4 regions of the Paenibacillus sp. fava2 genome follow, and region 1 is predicted to be linked to each of the others. Evidence: riboswitches for the same ligand, from Rfam matches in the RefSeq annotation. Region 1 holds a riboswitch; each other region holds the start of a gene.

Region 1 (5,580 bases):
AGCAGCCTGAAATCAGCGACGGCCGGCTACGAGGCTTCCTCCGGAATCGACTTGTACTTTATACAGAAGGCAATTGAGCGTAAACTTCCGATTGTAGAGCTGGAATCCTACGAATCCCAGCTGGGCATGTTCAACAACTTCTCCAAAGAGCTGCAGGAGGCTAACCTGCTCGCGGCGATCGAAAACTACGATGTGATTGATGATAGCATCGATGTGATGGCTGAGATCTGGAAATCAGGTGATGATGAGCTGCTGCTGCAGCTGACCAACAGCTTTGCCGGGAATGCGGAATACTACAAGGCAATGCTGGTTGACCGCAATATCGGTATGGCCGACAAGATTGAAGGATATCTCAAAAACGGTAAAAACGAGGAGTATTTCATCGTGGTCGGCGCGGCACATTATCTGGGCGAGCATGGCATTGTGAAGCTGCTGCAGGATAAGGGATATACAGTAGTCCGGAAATAGAGGCAAGAATAGAAACGGGTGTCGTCCTGACAGGACTGATACCCTTTTTTATTTGGCGTAAATGGCTTAATCTGCCGGGGACTGGTGATCCGGCCGGCAATAGTGTACCTTTGTACTAAGGAGTGGTAATCTTGAACATTAATCTAAAAACACCTGTACTGGTCGCTGTCTCCGTCCTGCTGATTATAGCCAGCAGCCTGCTGCAGCCGGAAGGGAGCACACTGCTGGGAGCGCTGCAGACGCTACTGCTGGGCTTGGGCATTCTTGGCTGTCTGATGGCTTTCCTGCGGTTTGCCAAGAGCAGTAAAAATAGCAGCAGCAAAGGGAAGAAATCGAAGCAATTTAAAGAACTGAAGAGAAAAAGATGAAAGAAAGCGCTATTCAGGAGGTTTCTTCCCTTCCCGGAGGTTATTCCGCCCGGTTTGGCGATTTACAAGCGGATGCTCTTAAAGGTATGATACATCTGTTTAACCCCAATTAAATAGAATATCCGCTTAATTTCCGTCTACGGAAAGCGGGGGAACCAACAACCGGAGTCAGGGTGCAAGCAGACCGGCCGGTTATGGGGTGAATCCTGGCAGCTGCGTGAAGTGCGAAATCTCAATGCAGCGGACAGGTAGGGCGACTCTCAACGCCCGAATCCGGCAGCTAACCTCGTAAGCGTATTGCAGAGAGGATCAGCGCATTGTGACCGTTAACTGGACCACAAAGGGAATCCTTTGTGGTTTTTTGCTGTGCTTTTATAGATCTGTACAGATAGAGATGAGGGGAAAGGGGAGACGGAAATGGACGTTCAGGAAGAATATGTGCTCATCTGTGCGCCGACAAAGGCGGGAGAGCAATTTATCAAGCTGCTTCAAATGAAGGGCTGCAGATTTGCCGGGCTTGCCAATAATCCGGCCGAGAAGCAGCGGCTGGCGGAGCTGGGGGTTGAGAAGATTTTTGAGGTGGATACCCGGCTTCTGAACACCTGGCTCAGACCGCCGTTTCCGGTAGGCCGGATCTATCTGTTCGAGAGCAGTGTCGCTTTATGCTGCCGTTATGTGCAAATGTGCCGCACGTGGACGAGCGGGCCGATTTCCGTAATTACTACCTCCATGAGACCGAGGTTAGTCTATAAAGGGCTGGGGGCAGACAATGTCATCTACAGCCACAGCGGGCAGGTCGGCCATCTGGCTGCAGAATGCGAATAAAGATACACCGGCAGGCACAAAAAAGGTATTCCCCGGGCTTCGGACCAGGGAATACCTTTTTATTTATACTGCGGCCAATAGGCTGTTATCTGGCGGCGGCAATCAGTTCCTGAAGCTCAGGCAGGTTGAAGCCTTTAACAGCACGGTCGCCGGATACCGTTACAGGGATACCCATAAAACCGAGCTTTTCGACTTCCTCCTGATAGACTGCGCTGGCCATAATGTCGCGTACCTCAAAAGGAATACCCTGACTGGTGAGCAGCTGCTTGACCTGATTGCAGTCACTGCAGCCTGCGGTGGAATAGACAATTACCGGCTGGCTCATTGCTCAACGGCCTCCTTGATGGCACTGCGGGTGATTTTCCAGTGGGAGGTGTTCCAGCTCACTTCGCTGCCGTCCAGCAGGAAAATCTGCGGGGATTCATGCTTGATGCCGAATTCTTCGGCGATCTGATTGGAGACCGGACGGTCCTCAATGACATGGACAATCGCTGCAGGCGTATCCGAGCTTTGGACATAAGCCTGGAACTCCTCATGCGCTTTGGCGCTGATCGGGCAGGTTGTGCTGTGCTTGAAAAGCAGTTTTTTGCCGGGTTGCCCGACATATTGGTGCAATTCATCAGAAGTATGCAGCTGTTGAATAGACATCGAATATCGACCTCCTGGGATACAAGATTAGTATGGGGTACTGCCGGTTAAGAATAGCTGTTAACCTGTAACTATGATTGTAGCATAGTTCAAAATTAAAGCAAAAAGGCTTTTTCCCGGGTGGATGTCCGGAACGTTGTAAAAACCCGGGGGCCATGCTAAGGTGAGAAAGACAGGCCTAATAGCCGAACAGACCTGATATGAAAGAGGTGTATATTCTGATGCCGGAACTGAAAGCCCTTGCACTGGGCAGCTACAGCGAAGTGAAATATCATCCTTTTGCCGGAGTGGACCAGGCGTTTCAAGAGATTTTGTCGCCTGCATTTACGGTTGAGCCTTCCGAGGATTTCGGGCTGCTGAACCCGCAGACACTGGCTGACTATCCGCTGGTTGTGTCTTACGCTGAGTTTTCTGATCACAAAATTGCTCCGGCCCATAGCGGCGCATTGCTGTCTTACGTCGCCGGGGGCGGCGGCCTGCTGGTGGTTCATAACGGTATTTCCATGCAGCGAAATCAGGAGCTTGGAGTGATGCTGGGCGGGCACTTTACCCATCACCCTGCCTATACAGCGCTCGGAATCAATATACCTGCGGCGGTACGGGAGCATCCGATTGTCCAGGGGATCGAAGATTTTGAGATTGAGGACGAGCCGTATTATTTTGACATGCAGCCGTACTTCGAGACTACTATTCTGGCAGAGTATCTGCACGGGGGAGCAATGCGGCAGGCGGCCTGGTGCCACGAATTCGGGCTTGGCCGGGTTGTCTACCTGATGCCGGGGCATCACTTGCCGTCCTTCTCCATCGAACCGTTCCGCAGACTGATCAGCAGAAGCGCCTTATGGGCAGCCAGGCAGCTGTAATCCGGCTGGAGTGGCCTGAAGCAGCAGGGCTGCCGGGTAAAGTGAAAAGCGGGAAGCGGCATGTTAATCATGCGCTTCCCGCTTCTTTTATAAGGGACGGATTATTAAGCTTCGCCGGAATCTGTCCGGGGCTTCCCGGCAACCGGTACAACCTCGTTATGATATAGCGCTTCCAGCACTTCGTTCTTCAGGCTGTCGGTGAAGGCGCTCCAGGTTTTTTTGCCTACGCCCAGCTCGTCGCGTCCAATGGACTGCAGCGTATCCAGCCAGACCCGTTTATCGTTAATGATGCCAAGCTGCTCCTGGATGTTCTTGTAGTAATCCTCATGGGTATGGAATTTCTGATTGAGTGCAAAAGAGGCGGCATTTGCGGTGTAGCGCAGCTCCTTGGCGGTAATCCTCAGGTCATGCAGCGCTTCAAAGGCTTCAGCCGATACGGCATCCGGTCCCTTGAACAGTGCCTTGCAGGTTTTTTTCTTCTGATCGAAGGCAACCTCAAGCTCGCGCATAACGACGTTGGCATCCTTTTTCAAGACCAGGGACTCCAGCGGTCCAGCCAAAAAATCGTTCCACAAGCCGTCCAGTTCCTTCCCAGCCAGCTGCGGAAGCTCGGCTTCCAGCTTTTTGCGGTACTTTTTGCGCTGATCCTTCTGGTGTTTGATGACAGCCTTCAGCAGCCCGGCAGTCTTGTCATCGCCGTCCTTCTTGGCCACTTTGCGCCGTTCCTTGAACGATTCAATTAACACGTCAGCATCCCGGACTTTACCGAGCCGCTTCTGGGCTTTTTTGAAATTGGAGTATAGCTCTCCGGCGGCAGAATGGTCAGGATCAAGGATCGACAGCAGGGTCAGCAGCTTGCGGCTGTTCACTCTCGCCTGGTGAATATCCTCCTCGCCGAAGTCTTTGAGCGCATCCTTGCTGTAATCGCGGAAATTCACATACAGCTTGATCATCGCCTGTTCCCACTGCCGGGTTTTATTCGTCTGCTTGTCCTTTGCCAGTTGGTCTACGGTCATGCGGCATCACTCCTATACGTTGTGTATTGCTGTTGCATGAGCTTTGGCACAGCCTCGTTCTAATGCTGGGACCTTCTTCCTTGATATAAGGATAACGGTTGCCGGAGCGGAATTCAAATGACTTTACAGCTCTTTATGGGCGCAGACGGGGCGATGGGGTACAATAGAGCAAACTTAACAGGAAAAGGGGAATCATCAGTGGGTTCATATGAAGAAGCAGGAGGACTTGGCAAACTGTTTGAAGGGCAAAAGCAGAGCTCTGCAAGTGAGCTGCCTTCCCAACTGGTGCTATTCGAGCATCCGGCGGAGAAACTGACAGCTGCGGAAGCCGGCGATATGCTGGTTCCATTCGCGTTCGAAGAGGCGCTGTGCCGCGATGTCGGAGCCGGGCTGGTCCCGCCGTGCCTCCATATCTGGAGCCATCCCGGCGGGGTGGTGCTCGGGCTGCGGGACAGCAAGCTGCCCCATGCGGAGGCAGCGATGGCCGGACTGGAGCAGGCCGGCTTCCGCACGGCTGTCCGCCATTCCGGCGGGGCGGCCGTGCCGCTCGACACAGGCGTTGTGAATGTGTCGCTCATTCTGCCGAAAGCTCCAGGCAAGCTGGACTTTCACGATGATTTCCGGCTGCTGGCTTCGCTCATTGCCGAAGCCGCAGCTGCAAGCCATCCGCAGGCGGCTGCACAGATCAGGGCAGGCGAAATCGCCGGCTCGTATTGCCCCGGCGATTTCGACCTGGCCATCGGCGGCCGCAAATTCTGCGGCATCGCCCAGCGCAGGCAGAGCGGCGCGTACTTCGTGCACGCGTTCGTGGTGGTCTCCGGCTCCGGGCGGGAGCGCGGAGAGCTAATCCGCGGATTCTATGAGACTGCGTCCGGAGGGGACGAGTCGCTTGACTATCCGCGGGTCCGCCCGGAGACCATCGCCGCCCTGGGCGAGCTGGGCGGACCGGATGCGGCGGCCGCGTACGCCGCAGGCATCCGGCAGGCCGTAGCGCGCCGGGGCGTACAGCTGACTCCGGCCGGCAGGCTGCGGCAGGAGACCGGCTATGATCTCCAGTATAGCGATCCGCGTGTACTGGAGACGGCAGTGACGCTGCGGCAGCGTTATGCCCGCTGAAAATGCGGGCTTGCTGCTGCGAGCTTGCCGTTTGCCGGAGGCGCTCCTGAGGCGAGGCTTGCATTCGCATTTCGAACAGGCTTCTTAGGGACTATGCGCATTCAGCATAGCTCCCTTAGAAAGGCTTCAGAATCTGCGGATTAGTCACTGTCAGGTAAGCTAAGTGGAAAAACGCCAACTAATTCGCCGAGGAGCCCTGCTACCGGGAAACTAGTTGGAAAAACGCCACTTAATTTCAGCAAAATGGCCTGTAAAGCGATAAATGGCCCGAAATAA
Region 2 (5,580 bases), 550 kb from region 1:
GGCAATCACCTTGCGGTCAACTGCAGAACCGCCCGTCTCTATTGTATCGGCCTCCACCGCCCGCTTGACGGCTACCGTATCACTTTTGCCTTCCACTACAATTAATTCTTTGATCATCGCGATGATCTCCTTCCCTTACAACACAAAAAGAAGAGGATTCGCTCCCCTTCTTTTTGGCTAAAGAATGTATAAGTGATGAGCTAGCCCGTTCATAAAGTGCTACCCTCACTATATCGTATAAACCGCTAATTTGCAAAAACTGCCGCCTTAATTCAACTCCGGCTTCACTGGTCCAATTACGTATACCGTCCGGGACTTCCGTCCGAAATTACGGGCATGGCTTAATGAATCGTAGTAAACATCGATCTTGTTGCCTTTAATGGCACCGCCTGTATCCTCTGCACGGCGGAAACCCAATCCCTCAATGTACACCCACCAGCCGATAGGTATTACATCCGGATCAACAGCAATGGTACGGCCTTCAGTTACGCGTGTTCCGGAAGCCGTCTTTGTTCCGATGCCCGGTTCTTCAGAAGAATAAGCTGTCATCGACACATTCTTGATCATTTTCTTATATTCAAAGTCTACGCCTGCCTTGTGCACGACGTTGGTTGTTGCCGCTACTTTTTTAGCAGAACTGGAGGTAGTTGTTGTTTTGGTTTTGGTTGGGGTTGCTGCAGCAACAACAGGTGTCGGAAGCTTCTTGATACCAACGGCAATGATCTTGTCTTTGGTAACGGTCTGCACTTCCTTGCCGATCAGGGTCTTCGAGACCAGCTCACCATCCTGATAGATCTTCTGGTAATGCTGGATGATGGCTCCCGGCTTGCCTGCCTGTGCAACTCTTACGTCTCCCTTATACAGGGAGGGATCTGCGGTTTTGATGACTTTGAAAGGCAAACTTACCGTCTGCTGTACCGTTTGCTTGGTAATACGGACAATCTTGACTTTCATGTCAGGTGTAACTGCGGTGTCTAGCGAAGGGAAAATCTTGTCGTCGCCATCCAGGCTGTAGCCCAGCTTGGTAATAGCGTCCCCGAGTGAATCCTCGGTGGTATACAGCGTCTTGGTTGCGCCGTCTGCAGTAAGCGTAAGCTTCTGCGCACGGGTAATGGTAACACGGTCTCCGTCCTGTATTTCATCGCTAAGACCTATCGATACTACGTCATGCGGCGTAAGCGTAATCTGTTCTTTGGCCAGCACGTCGCTAAGCAGCGCCTCACGCGTTTCGAGCGTCAGCACTTCTCCGTCTATTACTAAGTTGATTACTTTATTACCTTGGCCGTGTACGTACAGCAGAATTAACAGTGCGATAACAATGGATACCGCACCTGCAAGTGAAAGTACGCGAGGATTCACTTGCTTGAGCCGTAATGCGAATGACCTGCTGGATGATTGCGAATCATGGGATACTTCTGGTTGGAATACGCCCATTCTCTCCATCCTCCTTACATAGCCCCGTCGTCCAAATAGTATATCAAAGTTGACTGAATCATATCTGACGAAACTAAGTTTGAGATTGCAACAGGATACGCCCGCATATCTTAAGCGTTTCCTGCTCATGGATCGCCTGCCCGGCATAATGACTCCCAGAACCTGTTATATAACAGTATGCTGGGGACAGCCGCATTATTCATAACAAAAAAAGCCCAAAAGAGTTCTATAGAGGACTCTTTCGTGGCTTCTCCGGATGTTAGAATACGCGGGAATGTGTATGCACGAGGTTTCCTCTCTTACTTGCGCTTACGGGGTTAGCTGTCGGGTTCGGGCATAAGAGAGACGCCCTATTTCAGGTCACCCGCTCACGGCGGTTGCCCTCAAATTCACCCCAAAGACCACGTGAAGAAATCAAATAAAGTCTGCGGCATTTCTTGTGTTGTACTCTATGTACGCCCATGCGGCAGTGCATTATTGGTTCCCCCGTTCTCCATACGGAGACTCAGCGAGACGATCCATGAATCAGTGACTGTCACAGTAACAACAGCTCACTGCACTGAAAAGATGATATCCTGTTTTGATGCATGTTGTAAAGGACGGTTCAACCACGTTTACGCAAAAAAATGATTAAAATATTGTAATATTCGCCCATTTTGAGTTTAAAAAGATTTAATATATCGGTTATACTTCTTTTTTCACCGCTTTTACTCCCGATTTCAGACAATACCAAATCGTACCAGTGCGTTCGTATACGTAATTTCCGCTAATTCCTGTAAATCAATCCCTTTTATTTCCGCCGCAGCTTCTGCAACTAATTTTACATAACTGCTCTCATTCCGCTTGCCTCTGAAGGGGTGCGGAGTCAGATAAGGGGAGTCAGTTTCGATCAGCAGGCGATCTAGCGGTGTCTTCGCCAGCACCTCTTTGGGCACCCTAGCATTCTTGAAGGTGACCGGTCCGCCGAAGCCCAGATGGAAGCCCAGATCGAGGCACATTTTTGCCGTTTCCCAGCTGCCGGAGAAAGAGTGCATGACACCGCCCACCTCATTCGCCTTCTCTTCCCGCAGAATCCGCACCACATCCTCATGGGCATCACGGTTATGAATACAGATTGGCATGTTCAGCTCACGGGCCAGCCCGATCTGCTTGCGCAGCACCTCATGCTGTACCTCTTTCGGTGAAGTATCCCAGTAATAATCCAGACCGATTTCCCCGATGGCCACCACTTTGGGATGACTGCACAGCGAAGCAATCCACTCGAGATCCCCTTCCTTCATGTCAATTGCATCAACGGGATGCCATCCGACGGCTGCATAAATATAATCATAGGTCTCGGCCAGCTTCATGGTGGTCGGGATCGTCTCACGGTTAAAACCGATATTAATCATCTTCGTTACTCCGGCTTCCCTTGCTCGGGAGATCACTTCCTCGCGGTCTTCGTCGAATTGTGGAGCATCCAGATGGGTGTGTGTGTCAAATAGACGCATTATACAGCTTCCTTTCTGTCTTCATTTCTATGATGAATGCCAACTTTTTTTGTATTATTTTGCAAAAATCTCTGCGATCGAGGAAGGCAGCAGCGGAAGAGCCTTTTGCAGCTTGTCCTGCGGGAAATATAGATGATATCTGCCGCGGTGAATCCCGCTGATTGAGCGTACAATATCAGAGACCTCGGATATTTCCCGCAGTTTATCATGGCGGTCAAGCAGCAGAATCTGCTTGCTGTCAAAAGCATCGCCCGGACGGAATACATCATAGGGGAGATCTGTCGGAAAATCGATTTCCAGGTCATATTCGGCATTTAGTCCGGCACCGGCAAAGCTGCGGCGGATTTCGCCAATGGTCTCGGAATCGAGATTCTCTATCTCTACATATTTATACAGTTTACGGTGTATAAAACGGCAGCACAAGTCGCTCAGCAGCTCATCCTGCTCCAGTGTCCATTGCATAAAGGCTGTCTGAATCATGGCTTCATCCAGCAGGAGATACTGCTCCACAGTCACCTCGCCCCTGAACAGGTCCTTTAAAGGCTCAATCATGAATCCAAAGGCATATCCGTTCTGGAAAAGCTCCTTCGCCCTGCGGAAAATCTGGCGGAGTATAATCTCCGAGCTGCGGGTTACCGGGTGGAAATACACCTGCCAGTACATCTGGTAACGGGACATCAAATAATCCTCTATGGCGTGCATGCCGGACTCTTTAACGACTACTCTGCCATGATAAGGGCGCAGCATCCGGAGAATACGGTCAATATCAATGGTTCCGTAGTTAACTCCGGTATAATATGCATCGCGAAGCAGATAATCCATCCGGTCGGCATCAAGCGGCCCTGATACCAGGTTGACCACAATTTCATGCTCATAGGTTTTGGAGATAACCGAGGCCACTTTCTGGGGAAAATCTTCAGCAACATCCTTTAGAATGGCTGTAATCTCTGTGTCCTCCAGAATGATCCGGCAAGTCCAGTCTTCATGATTCATTTCGAAGGCTTCCTCTATGGAATGGGAGAAGGGGCCGTGTCCCAGATCATGCAGCAGTGCTGCACACAGGGTCAAGAGGCTCTCTTCCGGCATCCAGTCCTTATAACCGCTCCGTTCAAACTGGGAAATAATCCGCCGTGTAATTTCATACACCCCCAGCGAATGGGAGAACCGGCTGTGCTCTGCTCCGTGGAACGTAAGATAGGAGGTGCCGAGCTGGCGGATACGCCGCAGGCGCTGAAACTCCCTGGTATTAATCAAACGCCAAATAATGGTTTCCTGCACATGGACATAATTATGGACCGGGTCCTTAAAAACCTTCTCCTCTGACAGCAGCTGTTTCACAGGATCAACTCCTTCACCATAATTTTATTAGTAATTCATTGGTATTAAGTCTATAATAATGAATAATGTCATAGTTTGTCGAATAATGGTAATTTGTATATCCGCAAATCGACAACTCAATTTCATGCACTTTTCGGGAAAACCCGGATAACTGCAGGGGTTGCGAAAGCTTTCTTTTAAAAATTCCTTAAAATTAGCCTCAAAAAAGGTTGACTGTTTTGGGAATGGTTGGTATTATAAATATCATAAAACGGTGAACAATGTCGAATAATGACGCTTTTGAACTTTGAGAGGAGCAAGATTGCAATGATGAAATCAACAGGGATTGTAAGAAAAGTAGACGAGCTTGGACGGGTTGTTATTCCGATCGAATTGCGCCGTACTCTGGGCATTGGAGAAAAAGATGCGCTCGAAATTTACGTGGACGGTGAGCGGATCATGCTGAAAAAGTACGAGCCTGCCTGCATTTTCTGCGGCAACGCCGAGAACGTTACTTATTTCAAGGGAAAAATCGTTTGTCACGAATGCATTTCTGCTATTCCTACCCCTGTGACAAATTAAATCAAATCGGTTATAATAGGAACTAATCCAATTGTTAATTCTAACCTTTTTATATCTCCTTGGCCTCCCGTTTATGCGGGGGGTATTTTTTTGCGGTTATGATGGGGCTTCCCCCGTTTTCCCCCTTTAATTTGTATCTTTTACTTCTTATAAACCTTAAACCATAATAATTAAGCCAACATAAAATGTCTTTACTTACCCTCCCAAACCCTCCCTGACAGGGAGGGCCCCAAAGGGCCCCGGCCCTCTGGACACCCGGAAGCTTGTCTGATTAAGCAGCAACGCGGACAAAAGTATTGTTCGGCGGAAGACCGGTCCTTTATCGGGCAAGCCCTCAGGGCCTTGTCATGCGAGTGACTCCCTTATAGGCGGTTTGCCTATGAGGGCTGCGCAGGGTGCTCCCGTGATGAGGATGAGGAGAAACGCGCTCTCCCTTCGGGAATCGCTCACAGCGGTGAATAGCTATATTTTAGACAGTTAAATTACTCCATATTTTATGGTAAATATTTTAGTATGCAATTTATACACTTATATCCATATAGAACCTCAAAATTGAGTAATTTCCTTAATTATAAATGTATAAAATACATTTTTAGCTAATAAAAGGGACTATTTGTGCCAAATAGGTGTACAAAATGAAATTATTTCTATAAATAAATTGATATGAATTGATCCAACAGCTCGTTTGGAGTTTTGAAGCTTCTTTATAGGAGAGCTTAAGGCAGAACGCTTACCCTCTGCTCCCTCTTACTCCTGC
Region 3 (5,580 bases), 480 kb from region 1:
AGCACTGGGTCTTGTGATGGTATTCACTATGGGCGCCACCAGCGTCTCAGCTGATTCCAAAATGGACGCAGTTATCTCCAAAACCATCGGAGTTTCATACAAAACCGGAGGTACAAGTACCTCGGGATTCGATTGTTCGGGATTCACCAAGTACGTATTCAAGAGCATCGGCCTTACCCTGCCCCGCACCTCCAAAGCACAGTACAGCATTGGAACAGCTGTTTCCAAAAGCAATCTGCGTGCCGGCGATCTTGTATTCTTCAATACGCTGGGTAACGGAGTTTCCCATGTAGGCATTTACGTCGGGAACGGCAAATTTGCACAGTCCTCCAGCTCAAAGGGTGTAAACATCAGCTCGCTGAGCCAGGCTTACTGGGCCAACCGCTACGTTGGCGCCAAACGAGTAATGAGCACAACAGCTTACCAGGCTGTTGCTTACGATTGAACTTTCCCCTCACATTTAACCTCTGACACATAATTGTAACTAAACTGGCCCGGATTTGATTATTGCCGTAATCATTCCCGGGTTTTTCCTTTTTGTTTCCTTATTCTACCTTTTACACACATCCAGGGCTTATGAAACACCCCTCTTACTAAAAATTCCAACATTGTTTCAGAAAAAGCTTACTTTCCACGTAAATTTGAGTCTTTTTAAGCAGAAATCTCTCTTAAAAAACGCAAATATTATGCACTAATATGTTTTAAGTGATTGCCAACGGCCTCTGTCTTTGCTACAATTATCGCAGTGAGCGTTTAGTAACATTTTTGTAATTAATCAACCGGGTTTTTCAAACGTTTTGTCATAATGTTCTGCCAGCTAATCCTAATCAACAGTCGTGCCGAGTTCCCTTACGAAATAAGGGAAACGGGGGAACCAATTTTTGGGTGAATTGACCTCCTATTCACAGAGGGGTCATAGGGGACCTTCAACCGAACCCTTAAGCTAACCTCGTAGGCATTTGGAAGGGGTATTTACTTTTGAAGAAGAAGTTAGCCGCCGCACTACTCAGTTTTTCTATTATGCTTACCATTGGAGCAGGAAGCGCTTTCGCGGATTCCAAAATGGATAAAGTCATCGATAAAGCCATCGGAACCAAATACGTGTCCGGCGGAGTATCGACCAACGGCTTTGATTGCTCCGGATTCACCATGTATGTCTTCGATAAGATTGGCATTAACCTGCCGCACCAGTCCGGCTCCCAGTACCAGATGGGCACTGCCATCTCCCGTGATAATCTGCGGGAAGGCGATCTTGTATTCTTCAATACAAGCGGCCGCGGTGTATCTCATGTCGGCATTTATGTTGGAGAAGGCAAATTCGCACATGCTTCAAGCTCAAAGGGTGTAACCATCAGCTCGCTGAGTGACAGCTACTACGTCAACCGCTACGTTGGCGCGAAACGGATCATGAGCACAGATGCTTACCATGCAGTTGCAACTGATGTTGAAGACAACGATGATGTTCAATAAGTAATGATTAGACAGGTGCTTTTCCAGGATTTTTGCCGAAATCTTGGAGGGCTCCTGTTTTTTTGTCTATAAAACTACTTACCCCTCCCCTAACGCATAAAACACCTTAAATCGCTTTTTTCCGCTATTTCATAAAATATTTTTTGCGGTTTGTCAAGTTTCTGCCGTCCTGCTAATTTCCTGAGTTGAACCCGCCCTGTTTTGTATATAATTAAGTATACGATATAGAAACGCGCCCCCCTGAAAGGAGGCCTGTGGCCTTATGAGCAGTTACGCTGTCACTTTTTACGTGGTGCCGATGGAGAGCAGTCATGCCGAAGATATTTGCGGATGGGATTACAGGCCGCCTTATAATATTTACGGATGGCTGCCATGGGAGCAGATGCAGGCGCTTGGCATTGAATTTGGAGATCCGCAGCTGCGTACAGAGCAGTATGTATCTGTTGTAGACGGAGAAGGGGATCTGTGCGGATTTGCGCAGCTGTTTCCGATGGAAGGCGTGGTCCGGCTGGGAATCGGCATGCGCCCCGAGCTGTGCGGGCATGGAAGGGGGCATTCCTTTATGAATGCAATCGTTCAGGCGGCCTTGGAGCGATATCCCGACCGGGAGATTGATCTGGAGGTGCTCACCTGGAATCAGCGGGCTATCCGGACATACCAGAAGTGCGGATTTACGATTACTGATACGTACGAACGCCGTACACCAAGCGGAGATAAGCCATTTTATTGCATGGTCTATAATAAATAACTCCATGCTGGGGTTGAAGCCCACAGCCGCACAATAATCGTTCATTTTTTTGACACAAACTCTATGATAACGCTTTACCTTTCTGTATAATGAAGGAAGCAGCTTACACGGAGGGGACGATGGAGATGCAGAAATGGATCATGAGCGGTTTGTTTTTTGCCGCGTGTGCTTTTGCGGTAGTGCTCTTATTCACATTGCCCGGCAAAGAGGAAGTCGCGGAAGAAAATAAGCCTACAATGCCTCAGGTTACCCTGGATGCCGCAAGTGCGGAAGCCGCTGTCAAAACCAACTGTATTTCCTGCCATGGCGATCAGCTTCAGGGCGGTGTAGGCCCAAGCCTGCAGCATGAAGGCAGCGAACGTGATGCCGAGAGCATCTACAGCATTGTGACCAAGGGACGCGGACAAATGCCATCCTTTAAGGATAAGCTGGCCCCTGAGGAGATCGCTAACGTTGCTTTATGGCTCGCAGAGAAAAAGTAGAAGATCGCATATTCATTAAAATGCCCGTACAAGGACTCCAGCTGGTCCTTTGTACGGGCGTTTTTGTGTGCAGCGGTTATATTAGACCGTGTCCTAACGTGCTTTGTCAAAGGCTTCATTGAATTCATGAGCCTGGCGGATATCAAGCGCCGCAAGGCCGCTCTCTTCTTTTGCCGATAAGCGCAGGGTGACGGTTTTGTAGTCAATCGTTATATGCGGATGATGATCAAAGGCCTCGGATATGGCGGCCACCTCATCCACAAAAGCAATGCCCTTCATATACTCGCTAAACATGTACTTGCGTACCAGCGTTTCTTGTTCCAGCTTCCAGCCCTCCAGCTTACCTATCTGCTCATGCAGCTCTTCCACTGATAATTGCAATTTGCTTCCTCCCTTACTTTATTAGCAGTAAAGTCTTTAGACGTATACTTTCTGATATTTTAAACAAAACATCCCTCAGCTTCTGAAAGTCCAAGGGATGCGCCAGGATGAAGGCTTTTTTTCGGTTTAATGTATTCTGAAATCCCGGCAAATAGCACTCGTCAGCTCAATTTTACCATGGCTGCATGGAGAGGGGCAAACCCGGGCCCATTGCTGCTGCCCCGCTAGACAAGTACTACCGAGGCCAAATCTTCCTCACCAAGCAGAATGTTGATCCTGTGGGTCTCTTTGTCATAGATGACAACTCCGCTGCCCACATGAATTACAGGCTCATTGCCGAGCCCGTAAAACAGATCCTCGGCCAGGGCTTCCCAAACCTCAAGCTTGGATTCCTGCGGCAGCTCCTGCCACTCGTCAGGTTCCATCTCAAAAAATTCATAACCGTCTGAAATACGGCTGACGGCCTCCGTCAGTTCCTTCAAAATTTCACTGTAATCTCTGCCGTGCTTAACACCCACGTCTATCACTCCGTTTTCTTCACAGATGAATAATAACTTACCCTATCCATTATAGCCGAAAAAATGACTTCACAAAAAAGGGAATGCTGTCGATAAATAAGAATATACGTGATTTCATTCCACACAGGGTGTCCCGCTGCTTTTCAAGGATGATACAAGCGGCTGTGACGGATCACTTTTTAATTCTCATGGACGAGGTGCATAATGGAAATTTCAACATTACTTGGTTTGATTTTTGGTCTGGTTGCTTTTCTTGGCGGGATGGTGCTGAAGCATGCCCCGCTCACAAGCTTAAATAACCCTGCGGCTTATGTCATCATTCTCCTGGGTACCGTAGCCTCCGTCTTTGTGGCCTTCCCGATGGCGGAGCTCAAGACAATCCCCAAGCTGTTCAAGCTGCTCTTCATTCAGCAAAAGATGGTCAAGAAATCCGATTTGATCACCACGTTCATGGAATGGGCATCCATTACCCGGCGTGAAGGACTGCTGGCACTGGAATCGAAGGTTGATGAAATTGAAGATGATTTCCTCAGAAACGGTATGCGTATGATCATCGACGGCAACGATCAGGAGTTTGTCCGTGATGTATTAATGGAAGATATTCATGCAACTGAAGACAGACATAAAGCCGGTGCCCTGATCTTCTCCCAGGCAGGCATGTATGCCCCTACGCTTGGGGTACTCGGAGCGGTTGTCGGACTGATCGCCGCCCTTGCGGATATGAGTGATATGGATGTGCTCGCCCACGCGATTGCAGGGGCGTTTATTGCTACACTGCTCGGTATTTTTACCGGTTATGTAATGTGGCATCCAATGGCCAACAAGCTTAAACGTATCTCCAAAAAAGAAATCCAGCTCAGGCTGATGATGGTGGAGGGGCTGCTGTCCATCCAGTCCGGGGTCTCAACCATTGCGATCAACCAGAAGCTGTCTGTCTTCCTTACACCGTCGGAGCGTGCCAAGCTGAGCGCAAAGGAGGGCGGCTTGAGTGAGCAAAAAGACTAGGCATGAAGAGCACGAAGAGCATGCCGATGAATCCTGGCTATTGCCCTATTCTGACTTGATGACGCTGCTGGTCGCCTTGTTCCTTGTTATGTACGCTATGAGCGCCACTGATGCCAAGAAGTTCGAGGAGATGAGCCAGGCTTTCAGCTCCGCACTGAACGGCGGTACAGGTATTCTCGACCAGCGGGCTGCTTCGCCCACACAATCACAGCTGGATCAGGGCAAACACGATAAGATGGATAATGTGGTTGCTCCCAATACAGGCGAATCCGAAATTGCCAAGCTGCGCAAGCAGGAGCAAGAGGAACTGGAGAAGCTAAAGAAGCAGTTTGACCAGTATATCGAGAAAAACGGGCTTACCGATCTGCTCAGCACCAAGCTGAATCAGTCACAGCTGATGATCACAATCAGTGACAACGCCCTGTTTGCTTCAGGTGAGGCCGATGTTAAGGATGAATCCCGTCAGCTTGCCAAATCGATTTCCAGTATGCTGCAGCAGTTTCCTGATTATAATGTACTCGTACAGGGGCATACCGACAACGTCCCGATTTCCAACAGCAGCTATTCATCCAACTGGGATCTTAGCGTAGACCGGGCCCTTCATTTCATGAAGATCCTCCTGCTGAACCCGAACCTGGACCCGGTAAAATTCAGCCCGATCGGCTACGGTGAATATCATCCGATCGCTGATAACTCCACGGCTGCCGGACGGGCCAAAAACCGCCGCGTGGAAGTCTCCATTCTCCGGAAATACACCGAATCAGCGGATACTACAAGCGTTGCTCCTCCTGCTCAATAAACGGGACTCCGCAAAGAATAAAGAGCAAAGAGCTGCCTCCCGGGATACCCGGGAAAGCAGCTCTTTCTTTGTAATGGCTGGCTATTGCAGCTCATAGCTGAGCATAGCCCCCAGCTCCTGTTTCTCCTGTATGGTCAGATCACGCCATTCCCCTGTCTTGAGCGCGCCCAGATGAAT
Region 4 (5,580 bases), 3.5 Mb from region 1:
GGCATTTCGTCCGATAAGCTGCCGCTGTTATTTCAGCCTTTTACGCAGCTTGATGCGGCGCATAACCGGCATTATTCCGGCACAGGCCTTGGGCTTGCGATCTGCAGGAAACTGGTCGAGCTGATGAATGGCCGGATTAAGATAGAATCCGAACCCGGGAGAGGGACAGAGGTTATATTCTGCCTTACGCTCAAGTCCGGCGACAAGAATTACAGCGGGGGAAGAGAGAGCAGCGAAGCGGCAACTAAGCCGTTAGAAATAGAGGTTGTCTAAGCTTGAGTTTGCCAAAGAGAGAAGTTTAATTATATAATTTTAAATTATATGATTTAAATTTATTGTCCCGCAGGACAGAAAGGAACTCTCACTTGGGCAAAAATAAACGTAAAAGCGCTGCTCTTCCCCAGAATAGTAAAAATGAGAAGCTTGTAGCGCAAATGGAACAGCAGAAGAAGAAAACATTGATAGTGATTGTTGCGACGATCGCCCTGGTTGTCATTATTTTTGTGGGATTATTTATGCTGGCCGCAAGAGACTCATCAACAGGAACTTCAGCCGAACCGGTTGAATTCAACTACAGTGAAATGACTAGACTTGGCAGTGAGGATGCACCTGTCAAAATCGTCGAATTCGGCGACTACAAATGTCCGGCTTGCGCCCAGTTCGCAGGTGCCATTAAGCCGCAGATTGTACAGGATTATGTAAATCAGGATAAGGCCGCGTTATATTTTGCAAATCTGGCCTTTATCGGGGATGACTCCAAAACTGCTGCTCTTGCAGCCTTGTCTGTCTACCATCAGAACAGCGATGCATTCTGGACATACTACGATGCTATTTATGCCAACCAGGGTGATGAGAATAAGGTGTGGGCGACTGAGGACTTCCTGGTTGAATTGGCGCAGAAAGAGGAGCTGCCAATCGATTATGATCTGCTCCGCAAAGACATTAAAGACAAGACCTATAACAGCCAGCTGGAAAGTGAGATTCAGCTAGCCTCGGCTTCCGGCGTTTCTTCGACTCCTACCCTCTTTGTGAATGGGGTAATGGTCGACGAGCCATTCAACATGGAGGCTATTGACGCTCAGATTCAGGCCGCTTCCGAAGCGGTGGTTGCCGAGTGATGAAGTTCACCGCCTTCTGCCGGCGCCATTGTCTGTATCTGGCCTGGTTTGTGTCGATCGTTGCTGTTGCAGGCAGTCTCTACCTGAGCGAAGTGCTGAAATACGAGCCATGCAAACTGTGCTGGTTCCAGCGCATCTTCATGTATCCTCAGCTGTTTCTGCTGGGAATTGCCACGTACCGCGGGGATAAAAAGATTATTCCCTACGTCCTGCCGTTAAGCATTATCGGCGGAAGCATCTCCATTTACCACTATGCTGAGCAGAAGATTCCTGCGCTGAGCAAGGTGCTTCCATGTACAGTTGGCGTTCCCTGCAATCAGGATTATATTAATCTTTTAGGCTTCATTACTATTCCATTGATGGCCCTTACGGCGTTTACCCTGATTACAGTTTTATTGTGGACAGGACGTAAAGATACAGACGGGGAATAGGCAGCAGGCAGGCGAAATTCCGAGCATCAAAAAATCCTGATTTTTTTGTCACAATTAACATCCAAAACACGCTAAAACCACGGTACAGAGGGATAATGCAAGAGAATGAAAGATCAACTTATCCCTTATCATGGAATTGCGTGTTTTGGATGTTTTTTCATTCCTTTTTCATTTGTTTCACTGCTTTACTGGGAATGCTTTGTAGACTATCATTAAGCCTTGTGAGAAGTTGAATACGCGCTGAATTTTCCGCAGGGAAATCGGGGGAACCAAACTCGGCCGCACGGCCGACGGGGTGAATCGGAAACAGGCCAAAAAGGCTGTAACCGTAGGGCTTTCCACAGTCCGAATCCGCCAGCTAACCTCGTAAGCAAAGGTGGGATAATGACCATGCTCATGGCATGCGGATCATTTCCGTATGCTTATTTTTGTGCCTGCATTTATGAAAATCCACCTATGAAAACGATGAAAACAGCGCACGGTATAACCGGTTCAACTAACAAAGAGAGGAACTGTTACAACAATGGTAAGCAAGGTAAAACGACTATTGATCGGACGTCCGATGAAGTCGAACGAACTCGATCATGAAAAGTTATCCAAGGTGAAAGCACTGGCTGTCCTGTCTTCTGATGCGCTCTCGTCTGTAGCCTACGGAACGGAACAAATTCTCCTGGTACTTGTGGCTGCAGGCTTTACTGCCATCTGGTACTCACTGCCAATCGCGCTTGCCGTATTGGGCCTGCTGGCCATACTCATTTTGTCCTACCGGCAGACGATCTTTGCCTATCCGCAAGGCGGAGGGGCCTACATCGTAGCCAAAAGCAATCTGGGCGTTCCTACCGGCCTGTTAGCCGGCGGATCTTTATTGGTTGATTACATTCTTACCGTTGCGGTTAGCGCCTCGGCGGGCACGGACGCGATTACGTCGGCTTTTCCAAGTTTACATGATCATTCGGTGCTTATTGCAGTGTCCGTCATTATATTGCTTACTATTGTCAATTTGCGCGGGGTTACGGAGTCTGCTTCTTTTATCGCAATCCCGGTATATTTGTTCGTTGGCTCGATCTTTTTCCTGATAGTTGCAGGGGTGTTCAAATACCTGACAGGCGGGGCCCATGCCAGTGTACCTGAAATTGGCTCGGCAGTATCCAATGTCAGCCTGTTCCTGCTGCTGAAGGCGTTCAGCTCCGGCTGTTCGGCCTTGACCGGGGTAGAGGCGGTATCTAATGCCATTCCTAACTTCAAGGCTCCTGCGGAAAAAAATGCCGCCAAAACCCTGATGATGATGGGATTGATCCTTGGTGTAATGTTTACAGGCATTACTCTGCTGGCTTACTGGTACGGTGTTACCCCGGATGAAAAAGCCACAGTAGTTTCCCAAATTGCCGAGTCGACCTTTGGCCGCGGCGGTTTGTACTTCTTCATTCAAGGGATCACAGCTGTCATCCTGTTCCTTGCAGCAAATACTGCCTACTCGGCGTTCCCGCTGCTCGCTTTTATGTTTGCCAAAGATAAATATTTGCCACATGCCTTCATGGTCCGCGGAGACCGGCTGGGTTTTTCTAACGGTATTATTTTCCTCGGAGTGCTGTCGGCAGTGCTGGTAGCTGCATTTCACGGGAATACGGAAGGACTGATCCCGCTGTATGCTGTCGGTGTGTTTATCCCGTTCACCTTATCCCAGCTTGGAATGATGGTGCACTGGTACAAAACCAGACCGAAGGGCTGGCAGAGCAAGTTTGCTGTGAATACGGTCGGTATGCTGACCACGCTCACCATTACGCTGATCTTTATTATTACGAAGTTCTCCAGCGTATGGATGGCCTTTATCTTCCTGCCGGTTGTAATGCTGGTATTCCACCGGATTCACCGCCATTATCTTAATACCGCTGACCAGCTGCGGATCTGCCCTTCGACCGACAAGCCTTGCATTAAGGGCAGTACAGTAGTAGTCCCTGTAGCCGGTGTTACCCGTGCTGTATTGCATTCCATCAGCTATGCCAAATCCCTGACGGACAATGTGGTAGCTGTATATGTAGGCTTTGACGAAGAAGAGATTCACAAAATGGAGCAGAAGTGGGAGGAATGGAATCCTGGCGTGCGCCTGATCGTCCTCCGTTCCCGGTACCGGAGCATCATCCGCCCGCTGGTCAAGTTTATTGATACAGTGGAGTGGAAGACCGCTTCAACAGACCATATCACGGTACTGATTCCGCAATTTATTACGAAGCACTGGTGGCAGGCCATCCTGCATAATCAGACCAGCCTGTTCATCCGTTCTTATCTGATGAACCAAAAGGATATCGTAGTAGCAACAGTTCCTTATCATTTGCACAAATAGTCAGGTGACATGATGAAGCGGCTGCTTCCGTTTACAACGGGGGCAGCCTTTTTTTGTGAATGCTTGTACAACTTTCATATATTTGCGATAATGATAATTGAGAACCACTATCAGTTGAGTGATAAACAATATCAGTCACTTAAACCCCGGACCCATGTGCTTAACGCCGCTGAAGTCATACATAGAATAACTATTAAGGAGTGGAGATTATGTCAGAACGTTTAAACACAGAACAGCTAAGTATCGGGTATGCCGAAGCAACGATTGTCAAAGGTCTGAACCTGTCACTGCCGACAGGAAAAATTACAGCGCTGGTTGGAGCTAATGGCTCCGGAAAGTCTACAATCCTCAAAACAATGGCGCGGATTATGAAGCCGAAGAGCGGAAGTGTGATGCTGGACGGCAAATCAATCCATACCCTGTCCACCAAGGAAGTGGCCCGCCAGCTGGCGATCCTGCCGCAGAATCCGACGGCTCCGGACGGACTGACGGTGTCCGAGCTGGTTGGTTACGGCCGGTATCCGCATCAGAAGGGCTTTGGCACAATGACGCCCGAAGACCGTGAGATTATCGCTAATGCAATCACGGTGACCGGTATGGAGGAATTTCATGACCGTCCGATTGACCGCCTGTCGGGCGGGCAGCGCCAGCGCGCCTGGATCGCTATGGCTCTGGCCCAGCAGACGGATATCCTGTTCCTTGACGAGCCGACCACGTTCCTCGATATGGCCCACCAGCTTGAAGTGCTGCAGCTGCTGCAGAAGCTGAACCAGGAAGAAGGCCGCACGATCATTATGGTGGTGCATGATCTTAATCATGCTTCCCGCTACGCGCAGCATATGGTGGCGATCAAAGCCGGTACAGTTGTCAGCGAAGGGACTCCGTCCGAGGTTATGACGCCTGATGTACTCCGCAAGGTCTTCGGCATTGAATGCGACATCGTTGCCGATCCGCGTACGGGTGTCCCGCTGTGCCTGCCGTATGAGCTGGCAGCTTATAAGGCCGCAGGATTGTAATCAACCAGGGATACTCATAAAGAGGAGGAAACGTAATGAACGATGCACAGCAAGAGCAAATACAGGACTTTGGCAGCAAGTTTGATCTGCATCCCGGCATTCCGGCAGGAACAGTGCATTCCTTTAATGCCGCTGAGATGGCAGATGAAAAGGGAATGAGCGCTTTTGTCGAGTGCTATAGGCCGCTTATCAAAGGGATGGATGACAAGGTGGCCGCCACCTACTTTGCCGGTGCCTTCGGTAATGTGGCCCTTGCAGTCCAATATGCCCTTTCTGTTTATTCTGCCAGTCCTGATGTCAGTCTGCCCGGCTTGTCTGTGCATCTCATACCAGCTCAGGGATATTGGCGTGTAGCCTTCTCCCTGAACGAATGGTCATTCACTCCGGCTCCTGCGGGCGCCAAGGAGCGCACGGACTGGCGTAATGAACAGCTGACCCGGTTTTACAGGGATACGGCCGCACCGCTGCTGGCTGTGTTATCCAGCGTCACCGGGCTTGCCGGGGGAGAGATCTGGGGCCAGCTGCCCACCAAGTTCAACTATTATCTGGAGGTTTTTACTTCCGGAGATGTTCCCGCAGGCATACTGGAGACTTTGCAGGAAGATTACCGGTATCTGCGCGAAGAAATGCCGGCAGCACTATTCGGTTTGAAGAGAAATCCGTTTCACGTTCAG

What was found. Region 1 has a riboswitch for cyclic di-AMP ahead of AC4G46_RS02685 (hypothetical protein). Riboswitches for the same ligand answer to the same signal wherever they lie in the genome.
Region 2: it holds a riboswitch for cyclic di-AMP, as region 1 does, so the genes downstream of both, AC4G46_RS00140 (resuscitation-promoting factor) here and AC4G46_RS02685 (hypothetical protein) in region 1, are expected to answer to the same signal.
Region 3: it holds a riboswitch for cyclic di-AMP, as region 1 does, so the genes downstream of both, AC4G46_RS00500 (C40 family peptidase) here and AC4G46_RS02685 (hypothetical protein) in region 1, are expected to answer to the same signal.
Region 4: it holds a riboswitch for cyclic di-AMP, as region 1 does, so the genes downstream of both, AC4G46_RS17675 (APC family permease) here and AC4G46_RS02685 (hypothetical protein) in region 1, are expected to answer to the same signal.

Annotation. Positions count from the first base shown of each region.
Region 1 is NZ_CM177755.1:578,085-583,664, forward strand. It holds gene AC4G46_RS02675 (TraB/GumN family protein) at 1-468, shown strand, start outside; gene AC4G46_RS02680 (hypothetical protein) at 600-836, shown strand; cyclic di-AMP (ydaO/yuaA leader) riboswitch at 950-1,148, shown strand; gene AC4G46_RS02685 (hypothetical protein) at 1,254-1,661, shown strand; gene AC4G46_RS02690 (glutaredoxin family protein) at 1,747-1,986, opposite strand; gene ytxJ (bacillithiol system redox-active protein YtxJ) at 1,983-2,309, opposite strand; gene AC4G46_RS02700 (ThuA domain-containing protein) at 2,531-3,172, shown strand; gene AC4G46_RS02705 (CHAD domain-containing protein) at 3,277-4,188, opposite strand; gene AC4G46_RS02710 (lipoate--protein ligase family protein) at 4,306-5,304, shown strand.
Region 2 is NZ_CM177755.1:26,067-31,646, reverse strand. It holds gene rnmV (ribonuclease M5) at 1-117, opposite strand, end outside; gene AC4G46_RS00140 (resuscitation-promoting factor) at 268-1,434, opposite strand; cyclic di-AMP (ydaO/yuaA leader) riboswitch at 1,726-1,955, opposite strand; gene AC4G46_RS00135 (TatD family hydrolase) at 2,154-2,924, opposite strand; gene AC4G46_RS00130 (HD domain-containing protein) at 2,979-4,262, opposite strand; gene AC4G46_RS00125 (AbrB/MazE/SpoVT family DNA-binding domain-containing protein) at 4,569-4,823, shown strand; gene rsmI (16S rRNA (cytidine(1402)-2'-O)-methyltransferase) at 5,571-5,580, opposite strand, start outside.
Region 3 is NZ_CM177755.1:98,545-104,124, reverse strand. It holds gene AC4G46_RS00505 (C40 family peptidase) at 17-445, shown strand; cyclic di-AMP (ydaO/yuaA leader) riboswitch at 828-973, shown strand; gene AC4G46_RS00500 (C40 family peptidase) at 979-1,470, shown strand; gene AC4G46_RS00495 (GNAT family N-acetyltransferase) at 1,733-2,218, shown strand; gene AC4G46_RS00490 (c-type cytochrome) at 2,344-2,700, shown strand; gene AC4G46_RS00485 (4a-hydroxytetrahydrobiopterin dehydratase) at 2,794-3,081, opposite strand; gene AC4G46_RS00480 (hypothetical protein) at 3,306-3,599, opposite strand; gene motA (flagellar motor stator protein MotA) at 3,804-4,604, shown strand; gene motB (flagellar motor protein MotB) at 4,588-5,403, shown strand; gene rluF (23S rRNA pseudouridine(2604) synthase RluF) at 5,485-5,580, opposite strand, start outside.
Region 4 is NZ_CM177755.1:4,091,005-4,096,584, reverse strand. It holds gene AC4G46_RS17690 (ATP-binding protein) at 1-273, shown strand, start outside; gene AC4G46_RS17685 (DsbA family protein) at 366-1,118, shown strand; gene AC4G46_RS17680 (disulfide oxidoreductase) at 1,118-1,549, shown strand; cyclic di-AMP (ydaO/yuaA leader) riboswitch at 1,778-1,937, shown strand; gene AC4G46_RS17675 (APC family permease) at 2,073-3,890, shown strand; gene AC4G46_RS17670 (ABC transporter ATP-binding protein) at 4,100-4,906, shown strand; gene AC4G46_RS17665 ((2Fe-2S)-binding protein) at 4,942-5,580, shown strand, end outside.